2 regions of the Planococcus alpniumensis genome follow, and region 1 is predicted to be linked to the other one. Evidence: riboswitches for the same ligand, from Rfam matches in the RefSeq annotation. Region 1 holds a riboswitch; the other holds the start of a gene.
What was found. A riboswitch is a leader RNA that binds a small molecule or an ion and turns the genes downstream of it on or off. The one in region 1 is predicted to bind preQ1.
Positions count from the first base shown of each region.

Region 2: another riboswitch for preQ1. It lies ahead of queF (preQ(1) synthase); the one in region 1 lies ahead of queC (7-cyano-7-deazaguanine synthase QueC).

Region 1 covers NZ_JAAMTH010000001.1:1,367,460-1,375,043, forward strand. Annotated here, with positions in the region: gene queE (7-carboxy-7-deazaguanine synthase QueE) at 1-535, opposite strand, end outside; gene queD (6-carboxytetrahydropterin synthase QueD) at 532-954, opposite strand; gene queC (7-cyano-7-deazaguanine synthase QueC) at 951-1,613, opposite strand; PreQ1 riboswitch class I at 1,623-1,666, opposite strand; gene G3255_RS07000 (NADP-dependent oxidoreductase) at 1,772-2,710, shown strand; gene G3255_RS07005 (universal stress protein) at 2,758-3,258, opposite strand; gene ald (alanine dehydrogenase) at 3,558-4,673, shown strand; gene G3255_RS07015 (M24 family metallopeptidase) at 4,733-5,830, opposite strand; gene G3255_RS07020 (metal-dependent hydrolase) at 5,921-6,601, shown strand; gene G3255_RS07025 (DRTGG domain-containing protein) at 6,765-7,584, shown strand, end outside.
Region 2 covers NZ_JAAMTH010000001.1:266,228-273,811, reverse strand. Annotated here, with positions in the region: gene G3255_RS01500 (hypothetical protein) at 1-601, shown strand, start outside; gene G3255_RS01495 (thiol-disulfide oxidoreductase DCC family protein) at 672-1,073, opposite strand; gene G3255_RS01490 (nuclear transport factor 2 family protein) at 1,114-1,479, opposite strand; gene G3255_RS01485 (TraR/DksA C4-type zinc finger protein) at 1,546-2,097, opposite strand; gene G3255_RS01480 (phosphotransferase family protein) at 2,175-3,104, opposite strand; gene G3255_RS01475 (cytochrome P450) at 3,301-4,629, shown strand; PreQ1 riboswitch class I at 5,604-5,651, shown strand; gene queF (preQ(1) synthase) at 5,748-6,242, shown strand; gene G3255_RS01465 (queuosine precursor transporter) at 6,255-6,884, shown strand; gene G3255_RS01460 (endonuclease/exonuclease/phosphatase family protein) at 6,936-7,584, opposite strand, start outside.

The DNA.
Region 1 (7,584 bases):
AAAAGAATGGGAATGACGGATAACGCAGGTGCAGCTGTTCCGCGAAAAAGAAATCGGCTTCGTCAAAAACGACGACTTTCAAGCTGGCTTGAGCCGATGATAGCTTGCCGAGCATGGCATCCAGCTTAGAGTAGTCCAAAATCATGCCCGAACTCGGGGGCTTCGGAGAGACGGTGACTTCATCGATCTCCGGTAGCCAGTCTTGCCAGATGCTGCCTTGCGTTTCGACAGCCGTGCGCCAGCCATTTTCTTGGCATAGGGCAACCAGTTCCGCAATGCCTTTATGAAGTGCCGGATTGCCTCCTGAGATGGTGACATGTGAAAAGGCATCTTTGCCGAGCTCCTCAAGCTGCTGGATAATTTCGTCTGCGGTCATCATGACGCTTTTTCCTGTGCCGTCCCAAGTGAATTTGGAATCGCACCATGAACAGGAATAATCGCAGCCGGCCGTTCGGACGAACATTGTCTTCTGGCCCATGACCATGCCTTCGCCTTGGATTGTCGGGCCGAATACTTCCATTACAGGTATCTTCATGAAGACACCTCTTTCGGCCGGTATATAACATAGCTTGTCGGGGTTTCCCGAACGATGACTTGTACACAAGCAGGCTGGTTATCCGAACGGTCGAGCGTATCCTGAATCAGCTTGTGTATTTGCTGTGCGAGCTGCTCGGTCGTCGGAAAGGTATCTGTGAATTCCGGATGGTCATTCAATACGCTATGGTCGTAGCGTTTATGGATCAAGTCTTTCAATTGTTTGAAGTCGATAAGAAAGCCGGTGCCGTTCAATTGGTCGCCGGCAATCGTGATATTTAAATGGTAGGTATGGCCATGCATTTTGGCGCATTTGCCGACTTCTTCGGCAGGAATATAATGCGCAGCGGAAAAATGCATATCTTTATTTAATTCAAAGCTATAGGGGTGCGGGACCGATGGGTAGAATTGCTGCATCAAGCTTCCGCACCTGCCTTTTGGGCCAAGTACGTCTGCAAGCCTTCGTTTCGCAGTACGCAGGACGGGCATGTGCCGCATCCTGCAGCCGGAATGCCGTGGTAGCAGGTCAAGGTCTCGGTCTGGACGAACTCGAATGCGCCAAGCTTGTCGGACAGTTCCCAGACACCTGCCTTATCGAGCCACATGAGCGGCGTATGGATGACGAATTGCTTGTCCATCGATAAGTTGAGCGTGACATTGAGCGAACGGATGAAGGTATCCCGGCAATCCGGATAACCGCTGAAATCCGTCTCGCTGACACCGGTCACGAGGTGGCGCGCGCCGAATGCATCGGCGTAAATTGCCGCAAAAGACAGGAACAATAGATTGCGCCCGGGAACGAATGTGGAAGGAAGGCCATCCTTTTGCTCTTCCACTTCAATCGAATCGCGTGTCAAGGCATTAGCGGATAATTGGTTGATGAGCCCCATATCAAGGACTTGAAGCGAAACGCCCAGCGTCTCTGCGATGCGTTTGGCATGGTCGATTTCCTGCGCATGGCGCTGGCCGTAATCGAAAGTGACGGCGAGCACTTCGCTGAATTGTTCCAATGCCCAAAATAAGCAAGTAGTGCTATCTTGCCCGCCGCTAAAAACAACGACTGCTTTTTCATTTTTCATTATAACTACAGCTCCTTAGTTTTTTAGAGAGGGAGTTTGCGAACCTCTTTTATGAAACAGTTACCATAATAGCATAATTAGGCAAGTTCCTGTGCTTTTTTAGGTGTAGTGAAATGAAGTCAGGGTATACAGGTGGTAAAAGGGAGGAGTGGCTGCAAATGAAAGCTATAGTCATCGACCAGTACGGAGGAAAAGAGCAATTGAAAGAACGTGAAGTGGAAATGCCAGCCATTTCAGCGCATCAAGTGTTGGTGGAAGTTCACGCAACTTCAGTCAACCCGATTGATTGGAAGCTGAGGGAAGGCTATTTGAAAGAAATGCTGCCATGGGAATTCCCGATTATTCTCGGATGGGATGTTGCCGGAGTCGTCAAAGAAGTAGGCGATGAGGTCAAGCATTATCATCAAGGCGACCGGGTTTTTGCGCGTCCGGATACCACGCGTCAAGGAACATATGCAGAATTTGTCCCAGTTGATGAAAATCTGCTGGCGCGCATGCCGGAAAGCATGAGTTTCGAGGAAGGCGCAGCGATTCCATTGACTGGGCTAACTGCATGGCAATGCCTGGTGGAGATTGGGCATATCAAGAAAGGCGATAAAGTGCTGATCCATGCGGGAGCTGGCGGTGTCGGAAGCATGGCGATCCAGATCGCCAATAGCGTCGGCTGCTATGTAGCGACAACAGCGAGCGATAAAAATGATGAACTCGTCACTTCTCTCGGCGCGAACCGCGTCATCGATTACCACGAAGAGGATTTCTCAGAAGTGCTGGAAGATTTTGATTTCGTGTTGGATACGATGGGCGGCGAAACGCTTGAAAAAAGTTACGGCGTATTGAAGCGCGGCGGCAGGCTTGTCAGCATAGCCGGACAGCCCGATGAAGAACAAGCGGAAAAGCTCGGCATCGACGTCAGCAGTTTCTGGCTCGAGCCAAATGGCCAGCAATTGAAAAAACTGGGCGATTTGTTCGTCAGCGGGGAAGTGAAGCCGGAAGTCGGCCACATCTATCCATTGACGGAAGAAGGCGTACGAGAAGCGCATGAATTAAGCGAATCCCATCATGCCAGAGGAAAAATCGTCATTAAAGTGAAGTCATAGTACATATAAAAGCACGCGGCGTAGTTGGCCGCGTGCTTTTATATGTGTTATTCAGTTTTTCCGGAACGTTCTTCCGAATAATAATCGTCTGGTGCATCGCTTTGGGCTTCGTCTGTACGGACGACGAGCACATCGCATTTAGCAGAACGGACGATATGTTCTGAAACACTGCCGATGAGGAAACGTTCGACTGCATTCAAACCGGTCGCGCCGCAGACGATCAAGTCGGCTTCGACTCTTTTAGCGAGTTCACGAGGAATCATTGTCTTAGGGGAACCGTAATCGACCACGATATTGACTTTTTCAACACCGCCGGCTTCGGCTTCTTTTTTATAATCCCCAAGCAAGTCTTCAGCGAATTTCTGCGCTCGGTCAGCAATCGAACGGTCATACGCTTCAATTGCGGCGAACGAACGGGTGTCGATCACGTTTACCAGATTCAGCGTCGCGTGGTTGCGTGTTGCGATGCCGATGGACTTTTTGAAAGCCCATTCCGCTTCTTTCGACCCGTCGACTGCTACCATGATTTGATTATACTTTAATGTCATCTGTACATTCCTCCTTTGTCTATACTGTAACTTTCGAGGCATAGGCAAATTGTTCCTTCCTAAAAGAGGTAGATTTATCGATTTATTTACCAAGTTATTTTCTTTCGCTATATGGATATATCTTTACATCATTATGCAAGCGCTTTCCTTTACTCTTTTGACGGTTAAAAAATTATCTCTTGATAACACAAATTAATGGAGCAATATCAAATAGAATCTGTTAGAATGGATGTGGTTTCAAATGCTGATAGTTTGGTTCATTTTATTATTTCAGACACAATATAATGGAGGGTTTTGTAATGCGTATCGGGGTACCTACAGAAGTTAAGAACAATGAAAATCGTGTGGCTATGACACCGGCGGGAGTAGTAAACTTGGCACTTTTCGGCCACGAAGTTTTCATCCAATCGGGTGCGGGGCTAGGATCCGGTTTTACGGATTTTGATTATGAAGCAGCTGGCGCTGTCATCGTCGCTGATGCTGACCAAGCGTGGGCGCAGGATATGGTCATGAAAGTGAAAGAGCCGGTAGCTAGCGAATACAAGCATTTCCGTGAAGGCCAAGTGCTCTTCACTTACTTGCATTTGGCGCCGGAAGTGGCATTGACGAATGCTTTGCTCGAGTCGAAAGTGACAGGCGTGGCTTATGAAACGGTCCAACTTCCAAATAATTCATTGCCGCTCCTTACGCCGATGAGCGAAGTGGCTGGCCGCATGTCGACGCAAATCGGTGCTCAATTCCTCGAGAAAATTCACGGTGGCGGCGGCATCCTGCTTGGTGGCATCCCTGGCGTTTCACGCGGTAAAGTGACGATTGTCGGCGGTGGTGTAGCTGGAACCAACGCTGCGAAAGTAGCGATCGGGATGGGCGCAGATGTAACGATCCTTGACTTGAACCCAGAACGCCTGCGCCAACTGGACGACCTGTTCGGCAAAGATGTGCAAACATTGGTTTCTAATCCGCTTAACATCGCACAATCGGTTAAAAATTCGGATCTAGTCATCGGAGCGGTATTGATTCCGGGAGCGAAAGCACCGAAATTGATCACTGAAGACATGATCAAATCGATGAAGCCAGGTTCTGTTGTAGTGGATATTGCCATCGACCAAGGCGGCATCTTCGAGACAAGCGATCGCATCACGACCCACGATGCACCGACTTACGTAAAGCACGATGTTGTTCATTATGCCGTTGCGAACATGCCGGGTGCCGTTCCGCGCACATCGACGATCGGCTTAACGAATGTAACGGTCCCTTACGCAGTACAAATCGCCAACAAAGGGCTTAAGCAAGCAGTCCTCGATAACGAAGCATTGAAAAAAGGCGTCAACACGATGGATGGCCAAGTCACGTATAAAGCCGTGGCTGACGATCAAGGCCTCCAATACAAATCAGTCGACGAATTGCTTCAATAACAATGGAAAAGAGCTGTTCCTGGAAAATCCCCCATAAGGATTTTCGGAACAGCTCTTTTTTATCGGTTGATGATGGTCAATTCTTTTGGATATTTGGTCAGCACTTCGTAGCCGTCTTCTGTAACGACCAAATCGTCTTCGATGCGCACGCCGACTTGATCCGTGACATAAATGCCGGGTTCGATCGTAAATACCATACCCGCCTTGAGCGGCATATCGTTGCCTCCATGGATCGACGGGAATTCATGGACAGAAATCCCAAGGCCGTGGCCAAGGCGATGCGTGAAATATTCCCCGTAGCCTGCGTCTTCGATGGTCTTGCGGGCAATCCCGTCAAGTTCCGCCGCTGTAACGCCAGGTCGCACCGCATCAAGTGCTGCTTGTTCTGAGCGCTTGACGATATCGTATACTTCTTTCGCTTGTTCGCTTGGTTCGCCGAACGCCAATGTGCGGGTGATGTCCGAGCAATAGCCTTCGTAAATGACGCCGAGGTCCATTAGCACGAGATCGCCGCGTTCAATTTTGCGTTGCCCTGTTTTGCCATGTGGAGAAGCGGCTTTCGGGCCTGTCAGGACGGTGGTGTCAAAAGACATATGGGTGATGCCGCGTTTTTTCAATGCCGTTTCAATTTCGGTCATCAATTCGATTTCGGTCATCCCTTCTTGCATCACGTCGGCTGCCACTTCGATGGCGTAATCCGCAAGTGAGGCAGCATGGCGCAAGATGTCAAGTTCTGCTTCATCTTTGATGACGCGCATGGCATTCATCTGAGCATCGATCGAATGGATTTCGGGCGACTGGAAATAATGGTTGATCGCGTCGTAGCGCTCGACGATCATATGTGCTTTCTCGATAGCGATGCGCTTTGTCGGCTGATTGCGTTTGGCTGCCGTTTCGTACAACACTTGCATCGCATCTTGCGTATCGGCGTGTCCCGCAATTTCGCCTGTCCAGCCGGCAGCTTTCGCATCCGGCGCTTCCATTGCCGGGCAGATGAGGAATGGTTCTGCCTCCGCGAACACCATAACGGCGAGCAGCCGCTCTTTCGGATCGCTATTAAAGCCGGTCAAATAGAAGATATTATGCGGGTCGGTGATGAGCGCCGCATCGAGTTGCTGCTGTTTCAAAAATTTTTGCAAGTTAGTCAATTTGTTCATATGTATTCCTCCCCTTCATGTGTAGCATATCAAAAATCAGGGTATAAAACAGCAGAAAGCAATGAGCCAAAACTCTATTGGAGGGATATCATGAAAATCTCATATCACGGCCATTCGGTGGTAAAAATTCAAACCGGAGGCAAAACGATCCTCATCGATCCGTTTATCACCGGAAACGAATTAACGGACCTGACGGCAAGCGAAGAAAAGCCGGATGCAATCCTGTTGACGCATGCGCATAATGACCATGTCGGCGATACGGTGGACATCGCAAAATCAAGTGGTGCAGTCGTTGTGGCGCCTGTGGAGCTCGCAAACTACCTTAGCGGACAAGGCTTGGATGCGGTCGGCATGAACCTCGGCGGCGCCAAAGAGTTCGAATTCGGCAAAGTGAAATTCACGAAAGCGTTCCATAGCTCCTCCTATACGACAGAAGACGGGGAAGTCATCTACGGCGGCATGCCGGCCGGTATTCTGTTCGAAGCGGAAGGAAAGACGGTGTATCATGCTGGGGATACGGAAGTGTTCGGGGACATGGAAATCATCGGAAAACGCCATTCGATCGACTTGGCGTTTGTCCCAATCGGCGATTTCTTCACGATGGGCCCAGAAGATGCGGCTTACGCCGTGGAACTGATCAATCCGAAGACGGCGGTGCCGATTCATTACAACACCTTCCCGCCAATCAAGCAGGACCCAGAACAATTCAAGCAAGCAGTCAAGCAGGCGGATGTCCAGATCATGGAGCCTGGAGACAGCATCGACTTATAAAATACAATAGCAAACAGGCAAGGGGAGACAATCATTCCCTTGCCTGTTTTTTTAATTACCGAGAGCCAAGCCCTGCTTTTCAAAGGCTGCCGCCGGATTGTCGACTTCCATTCGGATTATGATAAACTAAGGGGTAGAGGATAGCAGAAAGATTGGTGAAACAATGGCGACGAAACACGAACAGATTTTGGACTATATCGAAACTTTGGCTGTGGGGGAGAAAATCTCCGTTCGCCGGATTGCCAAAGAGCTTCAAGTATCAGAAGGCACCGCTTACCGGGCTATTAAAGAAGCGGAAAACAAGCGGCTGGTTTCGACGATCGAACGGGTCGGCACCATCCGCATCGAGCGCAAGAAGAAAGAGAATATCGAACGGCTGACGTACGCGGAAATCGTCAAAGTCGTAGACGGCCAAGTGCTCGGCGGGCGTGCCGGGCTTCATAAATCATTGAACAAATTCGTCATCGGGGCCATGCAGCTCGAAGACATGATGCGCTATACGGAAGCGGGCAACCTGCTCATTGTCGGGAACCGTTACAAAGCCCATGAATATGCTTTGCAGGCAGGGGCAGCAGTTCTTGTGACAGGGGGCTTTGACGCTTCTGACCAAGTAAAAAAGTTGGCTGATGAACTGGAATTGCCGGTCATCTCCACCAGCTACGATACGTTTACCGTGGCCACGATGATCAACCGGGCGATTTATGACCAATTGATCAAAAAAGAGATTCTGCTCATTGAAGACATCTTGATCCCGCTGGAAAACACTCATTTTCTTCACGTTAAAGATCCGATCAGCCGCTACAATGAACTGAACAATGAAACGACGCATGGCGGTTTTCCAGTCGTCGACAGCAGCGACAGGCTGGTCGGGATCGTTACTTCACGAGACGTCATCGGCGCGTCAGATACAGAATTGATTGATAAAGTGATGACCAAGGACCCGATTACTGTGTCGCTGCAGACGAGCGTTGCGGCAGCAGGGC
Region 2 (7,584 bases), 1.1 Mb from region 1:
GCTCAATCAATTGCTCAAGGAGGGCCAAGGCAAGCCTCCCGAGCTAAAATGGCATTTGCGTTATCTAACCTTTTTGCCCGATGATGTTTTGAAAAATCCCAACCTGACATCACCGAACCCTTATTTCCAGGGCGATAACCGCACATTCGACCCTGAATCCAAACATTATCGCTCACTCACCAATTCCATCGTCAACCTGGCACAACAACACAGCACATTCGATTTCGACAAAGATATCGGTACCAGCATCGCTTATAATTGGCGCCAGAAATTCCGTAAAGCGGATGTCGCTTCGAGTGAAGGCGTCGATGCAAAAATATCGGAAGAAACACCACTGAAAACCGAAATCCTACTCACCCACAGCGTCGGAAACCCGCTGACGACATCGCCGAATATCGATTATGAACTATCGGCAACATTTTACCGAAACGGCGTATATGATTTCATCGGGGTCCATGACCAGTCGCCGAATCACGAGATTTACTTGAAACTTGGGGACGGTGGGACATGGCAGCCGCTTCACCAGACCGAAAGCGAAGGGCTTGCCTGGATGGCCGATCCAATCGCGGCCCATTATTGGCGCTTTTCGAATTTCCTATAATGAACAACTATAAGACAGTTTCATATAAAAAAGGGCGGTTCCAGAAAAACTGGAACCGCCCTTTCTGTATTTAAAATTGATCCAAAAAACGCTTGCGGATATGCGGAGGCGGCAGCATGCAGCTGTCGAGCTTGCCGAATACTTTATAGCGGTTTTTTGCGATGACGTCGTATGCGCCGTCGCGAAGTACGCGCGGGAATGGCTGAAGATGATACGCCAGTTTCCAAAGGCCCGTCAAATGGTGTGAAATCTTGAGCGCACCTTCTGACTTCACGTACGCTTCGCCTCCTTCAATCAACACCAGGCTGTCAACGTCGTCCGGGACATTGTGCTTTTTGGAAAGCTCTTGTCCGATTTCGCTTTGCAGGGAAGCGAATTGAAAATAACCTGCCGGGTCATGATTGATGATGAACTGCACACTGGAATCGCAGAAATTGCAATCTCCATCGAATAACACAATCGCATGCTCCATAGATTATCCTCCTTTAACTAATGCCTGTCTTTCATTTTCCCTATTCCCATTTCTTGAAACCATCTGTCTTCGTTCCTTGATGGAAGAACAGCTTCCAGCCGTCCTGGCGTTTTTTCCATACTGAGCTGCGGTGGCTCCATATCCCTGTCGTCCGGTTCTCCAATACATATATTGTCAGGACCGACTCCGGGCCGAGAGACTTTGCTTCAAAGCGGGAAATGCGATAGTCATCTTTTTGCAAATCATAGTCCCCATTAAAGTCGGAACGCTGGCAAGTTCCTCCCGACATGCCAAATTCGAAAAACTCAGCATCCAGGATGTCGGCCATATTCCGGTTCAATCCTCTGGCCACCGGTGCCAGATGGCTGTTCTCCAACGCCAAGAATTGTTTCTGCAAGTGTTCCATCCAGACGCCTCTTTCCTGTATTTTTTTTTTGGAAGAAAAAAAGCCCCGGCAAGCGCCGGGACTAGCTTATTTAAATTGTTCGTCTTCTTCTGCCTCGTTGTCTTTATAGAAATCTTCCTGGTCTTCACCTGGCTGGTCTTGAGGGCCGTCCGAGGAACCGAAATTCTCGACATCTTCAAAGCTGTTGTCGTAATCACGGATTCGACTGTCTTCCGTTTTGGCCGGGCGGTCTGTTGACGATCCGATGACATCTTCTTCTGATGGGCGGCTTTCCAAATCCAAGCTATGGTCGGCGTGGTCGATGCAAGTCAGTGCAGTAGGAATGGCTTCAAGCCGCTCATACGGAATGTCTTTACCGCATACTGCACATTTTCCATACGTACCGTCCTCAATGGCTTTAAGCGCAGCCACTACATCATCATGCTCTTCTTCCTTGAACTGCTCCATCGCCATTCCGCGTTCCTGGTCATACAAATCAGTGGCGTTATCGCCTGGGTGATTATCGTAATTGGATAATTCGCTAGTTTCGAATTCCTCTGTATGTTCCATTCGTTGCTCGAGCGATTTCAATTGCGCTTCGAGTTCTTGCTTCAAGTTCTTTTGCTGTTCGTCCGTCATTATGACTCCTCCTCCAAATACTTGCTTGTGCTATATATATTGCCTTTCTCGGAGAAATCAAACCTCAGGCCCACAGCTCAGAAATCATCGAAGCGGTCCATCAAGCTCATCAAATACTCATCCAAGCGGTAACGAACCAATTCATCGGACAAACCGGTCATGCCGAACGTCTTCCATCCAGGGTAGACTGCCGGGCTGCCATCCAAGGTATCGATCAGCGACAGCAAATCCCAATACGGATCGTAAGCAAACGATTCACCGGCATGGCGTTCGTAAGCATCCAAAAATTCATTTGCGACCCGTGTGCCGTAAAGCTGGGCCAAGTTGACGCGGCAATGCCCGACATCGACCCCCGCCGGCCCGCGGCACGTATTGACCCAATCGACAACGCTGCTGACGCGCCCCTCTTCCCACAGAATATTTCCCGGGTGATAATCGCGATGGATCAAGCAATACTCAACCGGCGGACCACCCGCGGCTACGATATAAAATGCGCGCATCCAATCGCCTTCTACACGCGACCACTTCGGCCGCTCGAGGCGCCGTGCATCATTATAGGCGAAATATTCATAAGGAAAGCTTTCCGCTTTATGGCGATGGATTTCAGCAAGCGTTTCAGCAAGCCCATCAAGCCAGGCTGAATCGTAGGCGGGCGGCAAGATGACCGCTCCTGGAACTTTCGTCATCAATACGGCTGGCATGCCGCATGCTTCGCCGCTTTCATCGAACGCTAAAATATGCGGAGCCGGAATGTCCGCTTTTTCTGCAAGCTCCAGGCTCATCGCTTCATGCTTTGCCAAATCAGGTTCCTGGTCGAGCCACTCCCCTTTATGGTGAAGCCGCAATACGACGCTTTGCTGTTCTCCATCTTTGCTAGCGCGAATTTCATAAAGCAGTGAAGAAGTCCCGCCTTCCAAGGGAACAGCTTCTTCTAGCACTGCTCCCGGCCATTTCGACTCGACCCATTCGAGTGCTTGGCGGGATAAGCCGCCGAATCCATTTGTCATCCTTGCCGCTCCTTTCAGCCTATCTTTTGCTTTAAGTGTACCATGAAAAAACGCCTACTCCAGCTTTTTGATATGCACCATCCGGAAATTCGAGAGGCGTTTACCCAAGCGCCAGAAGGGTATGGTTTCCTACAATGACTATTCAACTTAACAGGTGAATCCCCCGCATTGAACATACTGAAGGAGCTGACGTTACATGAAAGTGAAGCACCCGATCCCGAAAGCAAAAGAATTGGACAATACCTTATCCCTTCTCGGCGAAGGATTCGATTTCCTGCCCGGCCGCCGCAAAGAACTTGGCTCGGATATTTTCGAAACCCGCTTGATGGGGAAAAAGGTAGTGTGCATGGCCGGCGAAGAAGCGGCTGAACTGTTCTACAATAATGATTATTTCAAACGCAGCGGCGCAGCGCCGCTTCCGCTTGAGCAAACGCTATTCGGACGAGGTGCGGTCCACGGCCGCGACGGCGAAGACCATCACCAGCAAAAGCGCATGTTCCTGTCGATGATGACACCTGAGCGTTTGGAAGATGCCAAACGCATGATGATCCAAGAACTCGATGCCAAGGCCGAACAATGGGAGCAGATGGACGAAGTCGTCCTATTGGATGAAATCGAAGAAATCTTCACGCGCTCCATGATCCACTGGGCAGGGCTTCCGATGAAAGAAAGTGAAGTCAAGCAGCGCACATGGGAACTCGTGACGATGGTCGATTCATTCGGCCTCACTGAAGGGCGCTACCTTGAAGGCATGAAAGCGCGCAATGCGCACGAAGACTGGCTGAAAAAAATCATCAAGCAAATCCGTAAAGGCGAATACAATCCGCCGGCCTATACGGCAGCGTATATCGTCGCCCATCACCGGTCACCGAACGGCAAGCTGCTCGACCTCGAGACGGCAGCTGTCGATTTGAATAATGCCTACCGCCCGATGATCGCTACAGCTTATTTTATCGTCTTCGGCGTCATGGCGATGCACGAAAATCCGGTCACGCGCGGCAAACTGCAGGCAGACGAAAACAATTACAGCCACAATTTCGCCCAGGAAGTGCGCCGTTATTATCCGTTCGCACCGGTTATGGCAGCGATCTCCAAAAAAGATTTCAACTGGAACGGCGTCCATTTCAAAAAAGACATGCGCGTCATCCTGGACCTTTACGGCACGAACCATCACCCGGACTCTTGGGACAACGCCGATGAATTCATTCCAGAACGTTTCAGTACATGGAACGGCAGCCCGTTCTCCTTCGTCCCTCAAGGCGGCGGCGACCACCATACCGGACACCGCTGCGCAGGCGAATGGATGACGGTCATGTATATGCAATCAATCTTCAAATATTTTGCGGAGAACTTGAAATACAGCGTGCCTGAACAAGACTTGTCCTACGACATGTCCCGCATGCCAACTATGCCAAAAAGCCGCTTAATCTTAAAAGACGTGCAAAAACTGAAAAACCGCCCAGACAATGTGTTCTATCACGAACAGAAGAACACAACTGTGCAATCAGGGTGCCCATTCCATTAATAATGAAAAGCTAGAGATTCTGTCTCTAGCTTTTTTTATTTGCTGGAAAAGAAGATAGCGAGGGTTTGTTTGTGGAATCATTCCCGTTCATTAGTTGAGCTTCATGTTAGTAGTCGCCTCCCTGCTTTGGGTTGGCCTCTTGCCATAAGCCAGGAAGTACGCCTGTCTTACGGCATCGGCTCACCCGTGGCGCTGGGCGGCTAAGAGATTTCATTGTATATTGACTGTTTAAATTGATCTGCTTCTCTGCAAAGTTGCCGGCTAGTGGGGGAATCGCTTCCCAGATCAAGCGTGTGAGAAGATAGCGAGGGGTTGCTTGTCTCATTGTCCCGTAATTCTATTTGCGCTTCAGTTTAGTAGTCGCCGCCCTGCTTCGGGTTGGCCTCTTGCCATAAGCCAGGAAGAACACCTGTCTTATTGCGTCGGCTCACCCTTGGCGCTTGGCGGCTTAGAGATTTCAATGTGTGGAGCATGACTAAATAGATCTGCTTCTATAATCAGTTACCGGCTAGTGGGGAAATCGCTTCCTGGGACTTGGTGTCTAGGTTTAAGATACTTGAATAGAAAATTTTTAATTGGAACAAAATTTACAATTACATCTTTATTGATCAAGATGACTTGAGCTACAAAGCCCGACACATTTCCACACTTTTTATCGACTAGTTTTAATAAACGATCTTCCACTCTAAACACAGAGACGAAGTGGAAGGGGCCGACGCCTGGGGGACTGAGCGGGCTGGCGAGACAATTGTGCCGCGCTCTTTGGCACATTGGCTCAACACCCGCCCCCCGGCAAGCGTGCCCCTGCAACGCAGTCGAAAGGCGGAAGCTTTTCTACTCACTTCTCTACTATGTGTCTAAATGTTCGACCGCAAATTATAGATTAAAAGCCTACCCCCTTTCATTCCCAAACCAACAATTGACAGAACCGCCCCTATCTTATACGATAAGGCAGGAAATTAAATAACCCGGCAACGGGAGAGGTTCATAGCATTCCACCCTCTATAAAAAACTATGGATTTTGAAATCAAGCCGAATCCACATGCGATTCGGCTTTTCGTTTGTCCGAATTTTTTATAGCTCTCCCCCAGCCGGCCCATTATAAGGAGGCCACACACATGGCAGGAAGAAACGAAGAGACACTCGAGCATTTGTCTTTGCTCGGCAACCAGAACACGCGCTACAAATTTGAATACGACCCAGGCATTCTAGAAGCGATCGACAATCTCCACACGCGCGATTACTTCGTCAAATTCAATTGCCCGGAGTTCACTTCGCTGTGCCCGCAAACCGGCCAGCCGGATTTCGCGACGATTTACTTGAGCTTCATTCCCGACAAGAAACTCGTCGAAAGCAAAGCATTGAAGCTGTATTTGTTCAGCTTCCGCAACCACGGCGATTTCCATGAAGATGTCGTCAACATCATCATGAATGACTTAATCGAGCTGCTCGACCCGCGCTATATCGAAGTATGGGGCAAATTCACTCCGCGCGGCGGCTTGTCGATCGACCCGTACACGAACTATGGCAAGCCTGGCACGAAATACGAAGAAATGGCGACGTACCGGATGATGAACCACGACATGAATCCGGAAACGATCACCAACCGATAAGGAGAGCCGTTCATGCTACTTTATTTAAACGGCGCTTTTGTCGGTTTGCTCATCCTGTCGAATATCTTGGCCGTAAAATTATTTTCCATCAGTGAGTGGGCGGTGCTGCCAGCTGCAGTCATCGTCTATGTCTTCACGTTCCCCATCACTGACACGATTGCGGAAGTATACGGCAAAGAAGCCGCGCGCCAGACGGTCATGGCCGGATTTATCACGCAACTCGCGGCCCTGGCGTTCATCTTTGCGGCCATCCACTTGCCGTCTGCGCCATTTTTTGCGGACCAGGCAGCGTTCGAGTCGATTTTTTCGGCCGGCTTCCGGGTGACGCTTGCGAGCTTGGTGTCTTATTTCATCAGCCAAAACTTGGACGTCACGATTTTCCATAAATTAAAAGCCAGAAACGGCGAGTCGAAGTTATGGCTGCGCAATAATGCCTCGACGATGGTTAGCCAATTGGTGGATACGACGATTTTCATCACGATCGCTTTTTATGGGACGATGCCGCTGTCGGCTTTGGCCGCCATGATTTTGACGCAGTATGTATTCAAATGGATCGTTGCAGCAGCGGACACGCCGCTTGTCTATCTGCTCGTCAAACTCGCGCGCCGCTCCAAGACCACCACTCAAAAAAGCTTCGCTTGAGCGATCCATGCATAAAAAACCGCCGGCAATTTTGCCGGCGGTTTTTGGTTTTTAAATTTTTTGTTTGGATGGTTGAGCTGCAGGAACAATGATCGCAGCCGCGTCATGTTTCTGTGTCCAGACGAGCTCTACCGTGATCGGCAAATGATCCGATACAGCTGTTTCGATTTTCTCTGCATCCCGCACGTCAAAGCCGTGGTCGGCAAAAATATAATCGATGCGCGTCATTGGCTTAAACGATTCGCCGGTTTCGTGATTTTCATAAGGAGACGGATACGTATAGGCGTCGCCTCGCTTCGTTTTCAGGAAGACATCTGTCATGGTCCGGTGAATATGGGCCAAATGGCGATGTGTCGGCGGTGCATTGAAATCACCCGCAATGATTTTAGGAAAATGGCTTTTGCCTGCAATCTCTAATATTTCCGCAACGCTCATTTCAAGCTCTTCATCTTTCAACGCTAAATGGGTATTCAGCACTTTGAGGTATGTGCCCCCGACTTCAATTACTGTTTCGAGAACGCCTCGCTGCTCATTATTGTAAATATCGGTAACGACTTGCGTCAAAAAATGATTTTCTGCGTATTTGATTGGGTAAAGGCTTAACGTGGCATTGCCGTATTGGCGGTTCGGGCGTTCCGGATCATCCGGCGCTTGGTTCAGATTGGCGCCATATGCGGCGTACATCCCGAGCCGTTCGGAT